3 linked regions of the Azoarcus sp. KH32C genome follow. Each later gene encodes a partner of the first gene's protein in a complex. Links are inferred from orthologs where the notes say so. Each region holds a gene or a part of one and is shown in the gene's direction. Other genes may lie near its edges.

Region 1 (7,307 bases):
AGCGTCTGGCCGAGACCCTGCGCCGGCTGATCAAGCGCGGCGCGCAGTAATTCGCGAGTCCATAGGAAGCTCTCATGTCGATCTACGATACCGACGAATCCGGCCTGCTCAACGTCGTCGACGGCCGCACCAGCCTTGCCGGTTCGAACCGGATGGAGATTCTGCTGTTCAATCTCGGCACCACGGAAGTCTTCGGGATCAACGTGTTCAAGGTGAAGGAAGTCAGCACGACGCCCTTCATCACACGTGCGCCCAACATGCCGGCGGGCGTCGAAGGGCTCATCTCGCTGCGCGGCAACGTCATTCCGGTCCTGTCGCTTTCCAAGATCCTCGGCCTGGCCCAGCCTGGCGACCCGCTTGGCGGATCGATGATGGTGACCGAGTACAGCAAGCGGACGCTCGGCTTTCTCGTGCAGGGTGTCGATCGCATCATTCGCGTGGACTGGGACAAGGTGCGGGCGCCCGATAACGTTTCAGGCAATGTGCACAACTACATCACCGCGATTACAGAGCTGCCCGACGGCAAGCTGGTCTCGATTGTCGATGTCGAAACGGTACTCGCCTCGACCTTCGGCGACGCCGTGGTCGGCAACATCTCGCCGATCATCGACGGGCAGGACTATGAAGTGTTCTTCGTCGACGATTCGGGCGTTGCGCGGCGCAAGATCGCCGAGGTGCTCGACAAGCTCGCCGTGAAGCACAAGCACGCCGTCAATGGCCTCGAAGCGTGGACGCGCCTGCAGGGCATGGCGAGCCACGCTCAGCAACTCGGTCGCCACGTCAGCGACGAGCTCGACCTGATCCTGGTCGATGCCGAGATGCCGGAGATGGATGGCTACGTACTTACTCGCAACATCAAGGCCGACACCCGTTTCGACGGCATCCCGGTGGTGATGCACTCGTCGCTCTCGTCCGAAGCCAACCGGGCGATGGGAAAGCGGGTCGGAGTTGACGCATACGTGGCAAAATTCGACGCCGACGCGCTGGCGGACACCCTTCGTCCCCTGCTCACACGGGGCCACTGAACCGGGCCAGGCTCGCCGAGAGAATTACGGAGAAATACAACATGGCCGATCCCAAGACAAGATTTCTGGTCGTTGATGACTTTTCGACGATGCGTCGCATCGTGCGCAACCTGCTCAAGGAGCTTGGCTACACCAACGTCGACGAGGCCGAGGACGGTGCGGTGGCGCTGCAGAAGCTCAACAGCGGCCCGTTCGACTTCGTCGTCACCGACTGGAACATGCCGAACATGGATGGTCTGACGCTGCTGCAGACGATCCGCCAGACGCCGCATCTGAAGCACCTGCCGGTGCTGATGGTGACGGCCGAAGCCAAGAAGGAAAACATCATTGCTGCGGCGCAGGCCGGGGCGAGCGGCTACATCGTCAAGCCGTTTACGGCTGCGACGATGGCCGAAAAACTAGAAAAAATCTTTGAAAAGCTGGGCAAGACAGCGGCCGCCTGAGCAGTCGGTGCGGAATGACATTAGGGAGGCCGATGATGGCGAAAAAGCTCAAGGTCGATGAGGCAGGGGATTCGGACGAACTGCAAGCCTTGTTCGACAGCATCGCGAGTGGCGCGGCACCGCAGGTGGTTGCGCCCAAGGCGGAACCGAAACCCAAGCAGGATTCCGCCGGCGATAACGACGACCTGCAGGCTCTGTTCGACTCCGTGGCGGCGCAGTTCGAAGCCGCTTCTGTCCAGGAGGCTGCTCCGGCCGCCGCAGCGCAGCCGGCCGATGCTGCTCAGTCCGAGCATAGCTGCGAAGCGGTGTTTACCCGGATCGGACAGATGACGCGACAAGTTCATAACACCCTTTGTTCGCTCAGCTCCGACGACGGTCTGCAGGAGGCGGTGCAGGCGATTCCCGATGCGCGCCAGCGCCTGACCTACATCGCGCAGATGACGGAGCAGGCGGCGAGCCGGGTGCTTAACGCGACCGACATCGCCCAGCCGATCCAGAACAAGCTGGGTGCTGACGCCAAGGGCTTGCAGGCGAAGTGGGACAAGCTGTTCGCGAACCAGTTGTCGATCGAGGAATTCAAGGCGCTGTCGCAGGAAACGCACGGATTTCTTGGCCAGGTGGAGCAGGGGAGCCGCGCGACCAACGAGCAGCTGATGGAAATCATGATGGCCCAGGATTTCCAGGATCTCACCGGCCAGGTCATCAAGAAGGTCGTCGAACTCGCCCAGAAGCTCGAAACGGAGCTGCTGCAGGTTCTGCTGGAGGTCGCGCCGCCGGGCATGCGCAGCGAAGTGCAGGGCGGTCTGATGAACGGTCCGGTCATCAATTCGGAAGGCCGTGACGACGTCGTTACGACGCAGGAGCAGGTCGACGATCTGCTCGGTAGCCTGGGATTCTGACTGCAGCAAGAAGGCAGGCGCGGGTCTGCCGGGAACAATAAAGCGAGAACGTGATGAGTGACTTCGCCGGAATGGAAGAGCTGCTTCAGGATTTCCTGATGGAAGCGGGTGACCTGCTATCCGGGGTCGACAACAAACTGGTGGACCTCGAACGTGCGCCAGGCGACCGCGGACTGCTGAACGAGATCTTCCGGGGCTTCCATACCATCAAGGGCGGCGCAGGCTTCCTCAATGCGACCGAGCTGGTCACCTTGTGCCACCTGACGGAGAATCTCTTCGACAACCTGCGCAACGGCCAGCTCGACGTGACGCCCGAAGTGATGGACGTCATCATGGAAGCGACCGCATCCGTACGTGACATGTTCGGCAGCCTCGAGCAGGCGATGCAGCCCGCTCCGGCGGACCCCGACCTGATTGCACGTCTGCGCCAGGCGATCGCCGGCGAACTCGTCGGCGGTCGGGCGCAAGCGGCGGCCGCCCAACCGCAGGCGGCTGCATCGTCCGCCGCTCCGGGCGGGCCGAACTGGGAGCTGCTCCACAGTGCCGTCACCGGCGTGCCGATGAAGACGATCAACGAAGTCAGGTCGGCGCCGCCGGCGTCGGCTTCGGTACATGCTCCCGTCGCGTCGGGCCCCACGGTCTCGCCTGATGAGATCATCAAGGCGGCGACCGGGCGGCGCGCGAGCGACAAGCCAGGCGCGATGGCGACGACCGGGCGGCGTGAGGGCGAAAAGCAGCGCGACAACTCGATCCGCGTCGACACCTCGCGGCTCGACCAGGTACTCAACCTGTCGGGCGAAATCGGCCTGACGAAGAACCGCCTGAACGCGCTGCGCAGCGACATCCTGAGCGGCCGCAACGACACCGAAACCCTGCATTCCCTCGATCTGGCCGTAAGCCAGCTCGACCTGCTCGTCTCGGACCTGCAGAACGCGGTCATGAAGACCCGTATGCAGCCGATCGGGCGCCTGTTCCAGAAGTATCCGCGGATCGCGCGCGATCTGGCGCGCAGCATGGGCAAGGACGTCGAACTCGTGCTCGCCGGAGAGGAAACCGAGATCGACAAGACGATGATCGAGGACCTCGCCGATCCGATCATCCACCTGATCCGCAACGCGGTCGATCACGGCGTCGAGGACTCGCAGGAGCGGATCGCCGTCGGCAAGCCCGAAAAATCCATCGTCCGCCTGGAAGCGCGCCAGGAAGGCGATCACATCGTGATCCTGGTCGCCGACGACGGCCACGGTATGAACGCCGAACGCCTGCGCGCGAAGGCGGTCGAGAAGGGGCTGCTCAGCGAGGAAGAAGCGAGTGCGCTGGACGAGCGCCAGAGCTTCAACCTGATCTTCCTGCCCGGCTTCTCGATGGCGGCGAAGGTGTCGGACGTGTCCGGCCGCGGCGTCGGCATGGACGTCGTGCGGACGAACATCCAGAAGCTCAATGGCAGCATCGAGATCCAGTCGCAGCTGGGCAAGGGCACGACCTTCGTGATCAGCCTGCCGCTGACGCTGGCGATTCTGCCGGTGCTGCTGGTGCGCTTGGGCGATCAGCCGTTTGCCGTGCCGCTGTCGATGGTGCGCGAGATCCTGCCGATCGAGGCGGGAGAAGTGCAGGAAGTGGGCGGTCGCGCGACGATGGTGGTGCGGGGCGAAGTGTTGCCGATCCTGCCGCTCGCAAGCCTGCTCGGCTGGCCGCTGGAACGTTCGCCATGCTACGGTGTGCTGATGCAGACGGCGGAAATGTCCTTCATCCTCGGCATCGACAGCTTCGCCGGCCGCGAAGACGCCGTCATCAAGTCGCTCGACGACTTCCGTCCGAAGGGCGTGGCCGGTGTCACGACGCTGTCCAACGGCCAGATCGTACTGATCATCGACATGAAGGAACTGCTCGGCAGCGCTGGTGACCAGCGCTGGGTGAGCCGCTTCTCGCTGATGTCCAGGAGAGCTGCCCAGGTCGCTTGACCTCTTCGCCAGCCGGTTACGCAAACCGGTTTTGCTCCGGCGAGACCGAATACACGGTCCGCCGGAGGCTCGTCTTGCCTCCGCCTTGTTCCACTCCTACGATTAAACCAAGGATGTGTGATGGACCTCGCGCGGGGGATGGATCATGGGCGAGTTCGATTTCGACCGCTGGTGTGCGTTGGCGAAAGCCGACCCCGAGGCATTCTTCGCCGCGCGCAATCGCGAAATCTGCGCACTGATCGAGAGTCATCCCCCCGCCGTCCGCGAGCGTCTGCGTGCCTTGCAGTACTGTATCGATTGCGAGCGGGCGCGCGCCGGAACGCCCGAACGCGCGATGAAATGCCTCGCCGCGATGATGCATGAGCGACTGGTCGAGCTGGACCGCCAGAATCGGGAGTTGCGCGAGCTATCGCGCAAGCTGCTCGTAGCGGCCGGCGTCCATTGAAGGAGCCGGCCTGCGATTACGGCATCAGGCGGTCAGCTGCAGCAGTTGAGCGAATGCGTCCTCGAACTGCGCCAGCCCTTCGCGCTGCAGTCTTTCCCCGGTTGCATTGAGATCGATGCCGAGCGCGGCCAGCGCGGCGACCTGCTCGCGTACGGCGGCGACGTCCTGCGTGAGGGCGTCCCCGACGATTTTGCCGTGATCCCGCAGCGCGGCGAGGGTGGCGTCCGGCAGCGTATTGACGGTCTCCTTCCCGACCAGCGGTTCGACGTAGAGCAGGTCGTTGTAGGCCGGATTCTTGGTGCCGGTGCTCGCCCACAGCATGAACTGCGGACGCGCGCCGGCGCTACGCAGCGCGGCGAAGGCAGGGCCGTGGAAGCGTTCCAGGTAGCGCTGGTAGGCGAGCTTGGCCATCGCGACGGCGCTGCGGCCGCGGAGCGCCAACGCGTCGCCGCCCAACTCTTCGAGCTGCTTGTCGATCAGCGTGTCGACGCGGCTGAGGAAGAGGCTCGCGACCGACATCACGCTGCCGACCTTGCCGCCGGAGGCCCGCAGACGTTCGAGGCCGCGCACGTAGGCGTCCGCGACGCCGTCCACGTGGGCGAGCGAGAACATCAGCGTGACGTTGACGCTGACGCCGTTGGCGATCAATTCCTCGATGGCTTTCAGCCCTTCGGTCGTCGCGGGTACCTTGATCAGCAGGTTGTCGCGGCCCACGGCCTGCTTGAGGCGTAGACCCGCGGCGACGGTGCCGGCAGCGTCGTGCGCGAGGGCGGGGGAGACTTCGAGGCTGACATAACCGGCGTTGCCGCCACTGCGCTCGAAGGTCGGCCGCAGCAGATCGCAGGCGCGCTGCACGTCGGGGACCACGAGCTGTTCGTAGCGCGCTTCGGCGCTCAGGGGCTGCTGCTTCAGCGCGGCGAGATCGTCCTCGTAATAGCGCCCGCCGGCGATCGCCTTGTGGAAGATGGCCGGGTTGGTGGTCACGCCGTCGACGCCGTCTTCGGCGATGAAGCGCGCGAGGTGGCCGTCGTTGAGGAGCGTGCGGGAGAGGTTGTCGAGCCAGACTTGCTGGCCTTGGTCGCGGACCTGGAGCAGCGGATTCATTTGTGGCGGATTGGCTGTTGTGTGAACGACCTATTGTGCAATGAATCCGTCAGGACCGGTAGCTCGTTGGGGAATCGCCCCCGGCGAATGTCGCCCGCATGGGATCAGGCGCGCGACAGGCTGGCCAGCGCGTCGGTCCAGCCGAACGTCGTAACAACGCGCATGAAGTCTTCAGCGGGCGGAACGGCAAGCGCCAGTTCTTCGCCGGTATGCGGATGTGTGAGGCGCATCGATGTGCAGGCGAGCAGCATGCGCGAGACGCCAAAGAGCTCGGTGAAGAGGCGATTGTGCCGGCCCTTGCCGAAGGTGGCATCCCCGATGATGGGGTGGGAGATGTGCTTGAGGTGGCGCCGGATCTGGTGGCGCCGGCCCGTTTCCGGGGCGAGTTCGACGAGCGCGTAGCGACTCGTCGGATAGCGGTCGACCTGGTAGGGTAGTTCGGTCGTGGCGAGGCGGCGGAAGTGCGTGACGGCGTCCTGGGGCGGCGTGTCAGGCGTCGTCGAACGGCGTTCGGCGTCGTCGAAGCGGCGCGTGAGCGGGTGGTCGATGATGCCTTCTTCGGCCGGGTGGCCGCGCACGACTGCGAGATAGCGCTTCAGCACTTCCTGGCGTTCGAAGGCGCCGGAGACGAGCGCGGCGGTTTCGCGGTCGAGCGCGAAGAGCAGGACGCCGGAGGTGCCCTTGTCGAGGCGATGCACGGGGTGCACGTGCTGCCCGATCTGGTCCCGTAGGATCTGGACGGCGAAGCGCTCCTCGTGGACGTCAAGCACCGAGCGATGGACGAGCAGGCCCGAGGGTTTGTCGACGGCGATCAGCCAGTCGTCGCGGTAGAGAATGGGGAGGGTTTCGGGCGCGGAGGCCGGAGCCTCCGCGTCTTGTGCTGCTGCGTGACTCAGAGTGCGGCTCCGCTCGCGTCGAAGAGGCCTTCGAAGAGGATCGAGCTCAGGTAGCGTTCGCCGGAGTCGGGCAGGATGACGACGATGGTCTTGCCAGCGTTCTCCGGACGTTGGGCAACGCGGGCTGCGACGGCCGCCGCGGCGCCGCAGGAGATGCCGGACAGGATGCCTTCCTCGCGGGCGAGGCGACGCGCATACAGGATCGCGTCTTCGTTCGTGACCGTTTCGACGGCATCGATCAGCGACAGATCGAGCACTTGCGGCACGAAGCCGGCGCCGATGCCCTGGATCTTGTGCGGAGCGGGTTTCAGCGCTTCGCCCGCCCGGGTCTGCGTAAGCACCGGGCTCGCCGTGGGTTCGACGGCGATCGAGGTGATGGCCTTGCCCTGCTTCTGTTTGATGTAGCGGCTGATGCCGGTGATCGTGCCGCCGGTGCCGACGCCCGAGACGAGGATGTCGATCTTGCCGTCGGTGTCGTTCCAGATTTCGGGGCCGGTCGTCGCTTCGTGAATCGCCGGGTTCGCCGGGTTCTTG
Region 2 (5,133 bases), 1.3 Mb from region 1 along the record:
AGACGAGCATCGCGGTCGGCATTCTGATGGAGCGCCACAAGCTGAGCCAGGCCGCGGCCTTCGAACTCTTGCGCGTCGAGGCGCGGTCGCAGCGCCGCCGTGTCGCGGATCTCGCCGAGATGATCGTGGGCGCGACGGAAACGCTGAACACCATCGTCGGCGGCGGCAGAGGGTCGCGCTGACAGCGGGGACGCCCTTGCCTGCGACAGACCGTGACGTATGTAACGGAAGATTTGTATCTGTTTGTTGACAAGACTCCAGTGCAGCCCTAAATTCCACCCCGCTGGATATCACTTTCGCCCTATCCCCGCGAAGCCGGTGATCATCCAGTCTTCAAGATCACAGGCGTACCTCCCAGCCCCTGGGGTACGTCGAACCTCCGGCCTGATCCCTGCCGTAATTCCCTTCGCGCCTATTGCGCGGGAGAGCTTTTACGGTGAAGACCTCGACCAGGCCGTCCCTTTCTGCGCCATGCTCGCTGCCGTGTGATCCGTTCGCCTGTGCGTCCGCACAGGGAGCAGGCCGATGAGCGCCCGCCGGTCCACGTCGCCGGTTTTCACACTGCTGCTGCCGTTCGCCGCGCTCGGTAGCGCGGTCGCATTCGCCGCATGGACACTGCAACTGCCGCTCGGCCTCGCCGGATGGCTCCTGCTGGTCGCCACGGTGGGCGCCTCGGGCCTCGTCGCCTTCCTCGCCCTGCAGCGTCAGGCCAAAGCCAACCTGCGCAGCCAGCATGAGCTCGACTCCGCGATGGCAGGCCTCGAAGGCGAGACCCACGCGATGCTCGAACAGTTTTCCCTGGCCTTCAACGACCAGTTCCACGCCATCCGCGACGAACTCGAACAGGTCCGCAGCCTCGTCGCCGATGCGGGCGGAAAGCTCCTGTCCAGTTTTTCCGGCATGAACGACCACCTTTCCCAGCAACAGGCGCTGGCCGTGCGGCTGACGGTTCCGACCCACGCCCAGGCAGCCGACGCGGCGGGCGGCGTCGAGAGCTTCGAGTCCTTCGTCGGAAAGACATCGGAAACGATGAGCATGTTCGTCGACACGACGATCGAGACGAGCAAGATCGGCATTTCGCTCGTCGAGAAGATGCAGGACATCTCGATGCAGGTCGAGAAGATGCATTCGGTGCTCGGCGAGATGACGGGCATCTCGGATCAGACCAATCTCCTCGCGCTCAACGCGGCGATCGAGGCGGCGCGGGCTGGAGCGGAAGGCCGCGGGTTCGCCGTCGTGGCGGACGAGGTGCGCCGGCTGTCCGACCGCTCGAAGGAATTCTCGAACCAGATCGTCGCTTACATGCACGAGGTGAAGGGCTCGATACGGGGAGCCGAGGCCGAGATTAACCACATGGCGGCGCGAGACATGAACTTCGCGCTCGAATCGAAGGCCGGCATCCAATGCATGCTGGCGACGCTCTCGGGGATCAATGCCGAAAGCACCCGCACTGTCGATGAGCTCGCGCACATCGCGAACCGCGTCGAGGAGGACGTCAGCGTCGCGGTGACCTCGCTGCAGTTCCAGGACCTGACCACCCAGCTGGTCGGCCACATCGCCCAGCGCATCGAGGCGCTCGGCAGTGCGCTGCACGACATCGCCGCGATCCGCACCGACACCGGCGCGATGGAAGGCGCGCTCGGCAATCGCCTGAGCGCGCTGAAGGGCGCGATCCACCAGGCGGCCGAGCACATCGCCGCGTCGAACCGCAGCCCGGTCAAACAACAGCAAATGGCAGCCGGCGACATCGAGCTCTTCTGATGTCCCGCCCGCAATGAACAGGAGAAACGCATGAGCAAGACGATTCTGACCGTGGACGACTCCCCTTCCGTCCGCGGCATGGTGGCCTTCACGCTGAAGGGGGCGGGTTACACGGTGGTCGAGGCCGGCGACGGCGCGGACGGGCTCGCGAAGGCGCGCACGCAATCGTTCTCCCTGGTCCTGACCGACCAGAACATGCCGAAGATGGACGGCCTGACGCTGATCAAGTCGTTGCGCGGCCTGCCGCCATACCGCAGCACGCCGATCCTGATGCTGACGACCGAAGCGAGCGACGCGATGAAGTCGCAGGGCCGCGCGGCCGGCGCCACCGGCTGGCTCGTGAAGCCCTTCGACCCGCAGAAGCTGCTCGAAGTCGTCCGCAAGGTCATTGGCTGATTCCGGCCCCAATCGCGAGCGCGCATGCAAACCGACCTCTCGCACTTCCACCAGGTCTTCTTCGAGGAGGCCGGCGAGCATCTGGCGACGATGGAGAGCCTGCTGCTGCAGCTCGACATCGCCGCGCCGGACGCCGATGACCTGAACGCGATCTTCCGCGCGGCGCATTCGATCAAGGGCGGCGCGGGGACCTTCGGCTTCGGCGATCTGACCGAAGTGACGCACGTCCTCGAAAGCCTGCTCGACCGCATCCGCAATCACGAACTCGCCCTGCGCCCGGAGATGATCGACGTCTTCCTGAAGGCGGGCGACGTGCTGAGCGCGCAGCTCGCGGGACATCGCGACGCAGCCGACGTCGATCCGTCCGCTGCGGAGGCAATCATTGGGCGGCTGCGCGAACTGGCGAGTACAACGCCTGCGGCGGCTTCCACGGCGCCCACAGCGGAAGTCCACGCTCCCGCCGCCAACCGCATCACCGTCACCTACACGCCGAATGAATCGGCCGCCGGCACGAGCGGCGAGACGGCGACCAATCTACTGGCCGAACTCGCCGACCAGGGCGAGGCGACCCTGCTCACGGAAGAACTGACCCCGGGCCGCTTCCGCTACGTCTTCACGGTTGCCACCGGCGCGGACGATGAACGCATCCGGGAGATCTTCGACTTCGTCGCGCTACCGGACGAACTGCATATCGAACAGGACAGCTGCGCGGCGGGCGCCGACGCTCCGAGCGCAGCGGCAAGCGGGGATGAAGACTTCGGCTTCTTCGACGACGCCCCCGGTTGCCCCGCCGAACCCGATCCGGGATACGGCTTCTTCACCGACTCCCCGACGGTGGAAGAACCGGATCCCGGATACGGGTTCTTCGAGCCCCTGCCCGCGCCCGTCGCCGAAACCGCCCCGGCCTCCCCCGCGCCCGAAGCGCGCAAGCCGGCTGCGAAGCCTGCCGACAAGGCTGCGGCCGACTCGTCGATCCGCGTGAGCGTCGAGAAGGTCGACCACATGATCAACCTCGTCGGCGAGCTCGTGATCACCCAGGCGATGCTCGCCCAGACGGTCGGCGGACTCGCGCCGGAGATCGCCGAGCGCCTCTTCAACGGCATGGCGCAGCTCGAACGCAACACGCGCGATCTGCAGGACACGGTGATGTCGATCCGCATGATGCCGATGTCCTTCGTCTTCAGCCGCTATCCGCGCGTCGTGCGCGACCTCGCGAATCAGCTCGGCAAGGACGTCGCGCTCGTGACCGAGGGCGAGGCGACCGAGCTCGACAAGGGCCTGATCGAGAAGATCGTCGATCCGCTGACCCACCTCGTGCGCAACAGCCTGGACCACGGCATCGAGATGCCGGATCGCCGCGCCGCCGCCGGCAAGAGCCCGCGCGGCACCGTGACGCTGCGCGCCGCACATCAGGGCGGCAACATCGTGATCGAGGTGGAGGACGACGGCGCCGGATTGCGGCGCGAGAAGCTGCTCGCGAAGGCGCGCGAGCGCGGGATGGCGATGTCGGACGCGATGAGCGACCAGGAGGTGTGGATGCTGATCTTCGCGCCCGGCTTCTCGACCGCGGAGACCGTGACCGACGTGTCCGGCCGCGGCGTCGGCATGGACGTCGTCAAGCGCAACATCGATGCGCTCAACGGTCGCGTCGAGATCGCGTCCGCACCGGGCATCGGCACCAAGGTCACGATCCGCCTGCCGCTGACGCTCGCGATCCTCGACGGCATGTCGGTCGGCGTCGGCGGCGAAGTGTTCATCGTGCCGCTGACCTACATCGTCGAATCCTTCCAGCCCGCGGCGAGCGACATCCGCACGATCTCCGGCACCGGGCAGGTCGTGCATGTGCGCGGCGAATACCTGCCGCTGATCCCGCTCTACCAGAACTTCAATCTGGAGCCGGAAACGCGCGATCCGACCCGCGGCATCGTCGTGATCGTCGAGACCGCCGGCGGACGCCTCGCGCTCTTCGTTGACCGCCTGCTCGGCCAGCACCAGGTCGTCATCAAGAGCATGGAAACGAATTACCGCAAGGTGCCCGGCTTTGCCGGCGCCACGATCATGGGCGACGGACGCGTGGCCCTGATCCTCGACATCGCAGCCCTCGCGCCGCGGCCCTGAACGCAGCCAAGGAAGAACTCATGACGGCAAGCCCATCGTCCGAACTGTCGCCGCACGCCGGCGACGAACTGCTGACCTTCACGCTCGGCAGCGAGGAATACGGCATCGACATCCTCAAGGTGCAGGAGATCCGCGGCTACGACGCCGTGACCCGCATCGTGAATGCGCCCGACTTCATCAAGGGGGTGATCAACCTGCGCGGCGTGATCGTGCCGATCGTCGACATGCGGATCAAATTTCGCCTGAGCGAGCCGACTTACGACGCCTTCACGGTCGTGATCATCCTGAACGTCGCCGGGCGCGTCGTCGGCATGGTCGTCGATGGCGTCTCGGACGTGATCACGCTCGGCCAGGACCAGTTGAAGGCAGCGCCCGAATTCGGCGCAACGGTCGATACCCGCTTCGTGCTCGGCCTCGCCACGATCGACGAACGGATGATCATCGTCGTCGACATCGAGCGCCTGATGACGAGCGAGGACATGGAACTCGTGGAAGCGGCGGCCGCCTAGGCGCCTTCCGATCGGATGACAAGAACCCAGGATTCGCAATTTTCCGGAGACACACAGTGAAGAAACTTCAGTCCCTCAAGGTCAGCACGCGCCTCGCCTGGCTCACCGGCGTCGCAGTCATCGGCCTGCTGCTCGCCGTGGGCGTCTTTCTCGTGCAGGGCAAGGCCCAGGCGCTCAAGGAAAAGCAGGACAAGACGCGCAACGTCGTCGAATCCGCCTATTCGGTTCTCGTCCACTTCAACCAGCTCGAGAAGGACGGGGTGCTGTCGCGCGAACAGGCGCAGAAGCTTGCCGGCGAGACGATCCGCCAGATGCACTACGACGGCGACGAGTACTTCTGGATCAACGA
Region 3 (5,127 bases), 2.2 Mb from region 1 along the record:
GTTCGCTGGCCGACCAGGGGCACTACCCCGCGATCGACATCGAGCAATCGATCTCACGCGCGATGCATGGCCTCGTCTCGCCCGAGCATTTCGATCTGGTCCGACGCTTCAAGCAGATGTTCTCGCGCTACCAGCGTTCCCGCGACCTGATCGCCGTCGGCGCCTACCAGGCGGGCTCAGACCCGATGCTCGACAAGGCCGTGGCGATGTATCCGAAGCTCGAAGCCTTCCTGCAGCAACGCATCGACGAGCAGGAAACCTATGCCCGCGCGACGAACCATCTCGGCAGTCTGTTCCTCGCGGGATGAGCCAGATCACGGCAGAAAGAAAAAAGGCGACGTAGAATTCAGCTCCCGGAGACCGGCGACAACACGATGCACCGTTCCACATGACTACCCCGTTTCCGCTCAAACCCCTCCTCGACCTGACGCAGAACCGCATGGACGAAGCGGCTCGGCGCCTGGGCGAACTGATCGCCAGCGAACAGGAAGGCCAGCGCAAACTCGAACTGCTCCAGAACTATCGTGACGAGTATTCCGAGCGCTTCCAGGAGGCTGCGCGAAATGGCCTTTCGCCAGAAGCCTGGCGCAACTACAGCGCCTTCATCGGGCGGATCGACGAAGCGATCGCGATCCAGAAAGCCCAGGTCGACCGTTCCAAGCAGATGACCGCCGCCGGGCAGCAGAACTGGATGACGCAGCGCAACAAGGTCAAGGCCTTCGACACGCTCCAGAAACGCCACGACCAGGGCGAATCGAAGAAGGCCGCGCGCATCGAACAGCGCCAGTCCGACGAACATTCCGCGAAGCGCTTCCGCGACCGCGAGGATTCCGGCGAAAGCTGAGTCCGGCAAGCCGGCGCTGGCATGCGGCTTGCACATATCGCCCTGAACCGGCCATCTTTTGGGAATTGGCGATGTCAAATCCGCTAGTCAGCAATCTCCTGCAAACCAACATCACATCGGCCGCCAACCGCAGCGCTGGCGCCGAGCGGACTGTCGCTCGCGACGGTTCGGATACCGGTCAGGATTTCGCGAGTGCGCTGGGACGCCGCATCGGCAGCGAATCCGGCCGCACTGGCACGACACCAGAGCGCAATGCATCGGAGCAGGCCAACCGATCGACGCGGACCGACCGCAATGACGACGTGCAGCCACAGAAATCTGCGGACTCGCACGACGATGGCCCTCGTGTCGCCCGCCGCCCCACTCGCGAAGTCCAATCGGACAAGTCCTCACAGGCAGCCGACGCACCCCAAGGCCGGTCGCGGGCCCAGGCCCCGTCGACATCTGAAGGAGAGCGGAGATCCGACGCGGCGCGCCCGAGCTCAGCGCAGCAAAATCCCGCAGACGACACGAATTCCACTGCTCCCGTAGACGACACGAATTCCACTGCAGATACCGCGAAGGACGAGTCGCCCGCCGACGTCGCAATCCAAGCCGCGAACACCAACGCCGCCGTTGTTGCAACCGACGATGCGGCATCGGCAGAAGCGCCGCCGACGACACAATTGCCGGCAGATACGACCGCAGCGGCAAACCTTGCCGCCCTGCTACAGGGGCTCGCCGCCCAACTTCCCGCGGCGCAGCCTCCTCAACCGGGCTCAGGCACAACTGACGGCCAGACCGGAACGCTCCCCGCCGGCCAAGGCTCCTCCTCTCACGTCCTGTCGACAGTGTTGGCGACCCTGCAACGCGACGGCCTCGGCCATATGCCGCTAGCGACCGGCGGGAAGGACGACGCGGCGGTCGCAACCGGAACGTCCCCGGCCGGAAACGCCAGTGCCGGCTTTGGCGTACCGATCAAAGAACTTGCCGAACCGGCAATCGTGAGTCGAAGCGCACAAAACATCGAGCTTCTGCGAAGCGCACCGGCTGAAGATTCGGCCGCGAACGCTGCCGCGACGCCCGCGCCCCAGTCGCAACTCGCTTCCACCGACAGCCAGACGCTTGGTCTGCAGCTCGCCAATCTTGCCCCGGCCGCCCGCAGCGAGGCGACCCATGTGCCGCAGCTACCCGTCCATACGCAGGCCGGTCAGGCGGCGTGGGCCGACGACGTGGGGAATCGCGTCGTTTGGATGGTCGGCCGCAACGAGTCGAAGGCCGAACTCGTGCTTACGCCCGCACATCTCGGTAAACTTGAAATTTCGATCCAGGTCAGTGGCGACCAGACGACCGCACACTTCGTTGCAGCCACCGCGGCAGCGCGCGATGCACTCGAACAGGCCCTGCCCCGTCTTCGCGAAGTGATGCAGCAGGCGGGCATCAATCTCGGTCAGACCAACGTCAGCACTTCCAGCGACCAGCGCGCTCGCGACGAGCGTGCAGCGACTGCCGGCAATTCGGGCGGCAACGGTAGCAATGACGTGCAGGCGCTGGACGAGATCCGGCCGGCGACGTCTTCACACTGGTCACGTGCGGCCTTGGGAATGGTCGACACCTTTGCCTGATAGCGAGTGAATTGGGGCCGCACTTGCCCACTTTTCCGCAATTCGACGCAGGGACGGATCGCGCATAATTGAATTGTGGAAATAGGAGAAATTCATGGCAAAAGCCCCCGCTCCGCAACCGGCCGCCGAAGCGCCGGCTGCGGCTCCCGCACCGAAGCGTGGCAAGAAGCTGTTGATCATCATCATCCTGGCCGTTGCGGTCGTGGTCGTGCTGATCGCCGCCGTCGTCGCCGTGATGCTGCTCAGGAAGGGGCATGCGACGGAAGAGGAGCATGCCGAGAAGCCGGCCGCGGTCGCGACCGTCGATCTCAGCCACCCGCCGACCTTCGTCGCGCTCGATCCGTTTGTCGTGAACCTGGCGCCGGCGGAAGGCGACCGTTACCTTCAGGTCGTCATGGCGCTGCGCGTCAGCGACCACAAGATTGCTGAAAACTTGAAAGGCTTCATGCCGGATATCCGCCACGAGATCAACCTGCTGTTGTCGAGCAAACTCCCTTCGGAACTGTCTACTCCCGAAGGACGCGAGGATCTTGCGGCCCAGATCGTGAGTCGAACCAATCAGGTCCTGACCGGCACCCCACCCCCCAAGGGCGAGAACGCCAAGCAGGCCGTGGCGGGTCCGATCGAGGCCGTTCGCTTCAACTCCTTCATTATCCAGTGAGGAGGTGATCGACCATGTCTTCCGACTTTCTCTCCCAGGACGAGGTCGATGCCCTGTTGAAGGGCGTCGCGGGCGAGCCTGAGGATCAGGAGGAGGAACAGGGCGACCAGTCCGGCGTACGGCCGTACAACCTTGCAACACAGGAACGCATCGTGCGCGGGCGGATGCCCACGCTCGAACTGATCCACGAACGCTTCGCACGCTACCTGCGCATCGGCCTGTTCAACTACATGCACCGCAACGCCGAGGTCTCGATCGGCCCGGTGAAGGTGCAGAAGTACGGCGAGTTCGTGCGCAACCTGGTGGTGCCGACGAACCTAAACCTCGTACTTGCCAAGCCGCTGCGCGGCACGGGCTTGGTGGTCTTCGACCCGAACCTGGTGTTCCTCGTCGTCGACAACATGTTCGGCGGCGACGGCCGCTTCCACTCCCGCGTCGAAGGCCGCGACTTCACGCCGACCGAGCAGCGCATCATCCAGGGCATGCTCAACGTCGTGTTCGCCGAATACACGCGCGCCTGGGCCCCGGTCTTCAAGCTCGAGATGGAATACGTGCGCTCCGAGATGAACTCGCAGTTCGCGAACATCGCGACGCCGTCCGAGATCGTGATCTCGGCGAGCTTCTCGCTCGAGTTCGGCGGATCGCAAGCGGACATGCACATCTGCTTCCCCTACTCGATGGTCGAGCCGATCCGCGACGTGCTGTATTCGACGATGCAGAGCGACCACCTGAGCCAGGACAACCGCTGGATCAGCCTGCTCACCCGCCAGCTGCAGACGGCCGAGGTCGAACTCGTGTGCAATCTCGGCAGCGCCACGGTCACGCTGCGTGACATCGTCAACATGCGCGTCGGCGACGTGATCCCGATCAACGTCTCCGAAATGCTTCAGGGCGAGGTCGACGGGGTGCCCGTGCTTGAACTGAGCTACGGACGGCAGGGTCCTAACTACGCAGTCAAAGTCGAACGCTTCCTCGCCAACGAGGACGGCAGTTCGCCATTATTCGGAGGCCAACATGGCTGACAACGACAACGACATCGACTCGCAGGTCAGCGAGGACGATTGGGCTGCGGCGATGATGGAACAGGCGACGGCGGAGGGCAACGCCGACGCCGAAGCGCGCCAGGTTGCCGCCGATCTTGCCGCCGCTGCGGCCTCGCCCTACCAGGCCAAGCCTGCGAGCCATCTCTTCCCCGATTTCGGGGCCAGCGCTCCGCGTGCGGGGAGCCTGAACGACTTCGACATGATCCTGGACATCCCCGTCCAGCTCACGGTCGAACTCGGACGCACCAAGATTTCGATCCGCAACCTGCTGCAGCTGGCGCACGGCTCGGTGGTCGAGCTCGACGGTCTCGCGGGCGAACCGATGGACGTACTGGTCAATGGCACGCTGATCGCGCAGGGCGAAGTCGTCGTCGTGAACGACAAGTTCGGCATTCGCCTCACCGACATCATCACGCCGGCCGAACGGATGCGGAAGATCCGCGGCTAAGCGCAGCCGCAACTCCGGCCGCGGCGCCCTCGTCCGCCCGGCCGGCAAAGCGCCGAATAATCCCCCTTTTTTCCGTCTTATTGCCCCCTTGGCAAGGTCCTGTCGCGCGTATTCTTCTCCCATCGGAAGAACCGTCGCCCCTGCTGTGAACACTATCCACCATCGCTTCATCCCCCTGCTGGCGCTCGCTGCGGCGCCCGCCCGTGCCGCCGAAGCGTCGCCGGCCATGACCGAAGGCATCGGCCAGATGCTCTTCGGCCTCGGCATCGTGCTCGCCCTGCTGCTCGGCAGCCTATGGCTAATCAAGCGTCTTTCGACGCCGCGCGGTGCCGCTGCCGGCCTCAAGGTACTGGGGGCCGTCCCCGTGGGCCCGCGCGAACGCGTGGTGCTGGTCGAAATCGCAGGCCAGGTGTTGGTGCTGGGTGTCACGCCGGCGAGCGTCCGCACGCTCCACACGCTGCCGGCCGATGCGATCCAGACCAACAGCGGCCCTGGAGGCGCGCATCCCTTGGGTGACTTCCAGGCTT

What was found.
Region 2: the proteins of cheY (region 1) and AZKH_RS27995 are in contact, whole or in part, in a solved structure (PDB 1A0O), measured with the Escherichia coli proteins. The link is inferred for Azoarcus sp. KH32C from one-to-one orthologs.
Region 3: the proteins of cheY (region 1) and fliM are in contact, whole or in part, in a crystal structure (PDB 1F4V), measured with the Escherichia coli proteins. The link is inferred for Azoarcus sp. KH32C from one-to-one orthologs.

The regions. Positions count from the first base shown.
Region 1 is NC_020516.1:3,640,075-3,647,381, reverse strand. Bases 1-2,767 are described here. They hold cheY (chemotaxis response regulator CheY), read left to right. Parts: upstream 1-1,066; coding sequence 1,067-1,468; downstream 1,469-2,767. Other genes in these bases: AZKH_RS16150 (chemotaxis protein CheA), read left to right, coding at 2,421-2,767; cheZ (protein phosphatase CheZ), read left to right, coding at 1,504-2,367; AZKH_RS16165 (chemotaxis protein), read left to right, coding at 75-1,025; AZKH_RS16170 (chemotaxis protein), read left to right, coding at 1-50. Also shown: more of AZKH_RS16150, read left to right, coding at 2,768-4,328; AZKH_RS16145 (DUF3135 domain-containing protein), read left to right, coding at 4,474-4,773; tal (transaldolase), read right to left, coding at 4,798-5,877; AZKH_RS16135 (pseudouridine synthase), read right to left, coding at 5,982-6,647; cysK (cysteine synthase A), read right to left, coding at 6,770-7,307. UniProt on the Escherichia coli protein: Involved in the transmission of sensory signals from the chemoreceptors to the flagellar motors.
Region 2 is NC_020516.1:2,383,126-2,388,258, reverse strand. The notes cover bases 2,270-5,133. They hold AZKH_RS27995 (chemotaxis protein CheW), read left to right. Parts: upstream 2,270-2,991; coding sequence 2,992-4,275; downstream 4,276-5,133. Other genes in these bases: AZKH_RS27910 (methyl-accepting chemotaxis protein), read left to right, coding at 4,841-5,133; AZKH_RS10370 (chemotaxis protein CheW), read left to right, coding at 4,296-4,784. In the rest of the region: AZKH_RS10390 (ANTAR domain-containing response regulator), read left to right, coding at 1-182; AZKH_RS26305 (methyl-accepting chemotaxis protein), read left to right, coding at 526-1,761; AZKH_RS10380 (response regulator), read left to right, coding at 1,792-2,157. UniProt on the Escherichia coli protein: Involved in the transmission of sensory signals from the chemoreceptors to the flagellar motors. CheA is autophosphorylated; it can transfer its phosphate group to either CheB or CheY.
Region 3 is NC_020516.1:1,451,996-1,457,122, reverse strand. Bases 2,270-5,127 are described here. They hold fliM (flagellar motor switch protein FliM), read left to right. Parts: upstream 2,270-3,123; coding sequence 3,124-4,131; downstream 4,132-5,127. Other genes in these bases: fliO (flagellar biosynthetic protein FliO), read left to right, coding at 4,746-5,127; fliN (flagellar motor switch protein FliN), read left to right, coding at 4,124-4,600; fliL (flagellar basal body-associated protein FliL), read left to right, coding at 2,543-3,109; AZKH_RS26705 (flagellar hook-length control protein FliK), read left to right, coding at 2,270-2,448. In the rest of the region: flagellar protein export ATPase FliI, read left to right, coding at 1-308; flagellar export protein FliJ, read left to right, coding at 389-844; more of AZKH_RS26705, read left to right, coding at 916-2,269. UniProt on the Escherichia coli protein: FliM is one of three proteins (FliG, FliN, FliM) that forms the rotor-mounted switch complex (C ring), located at the base of the basal body.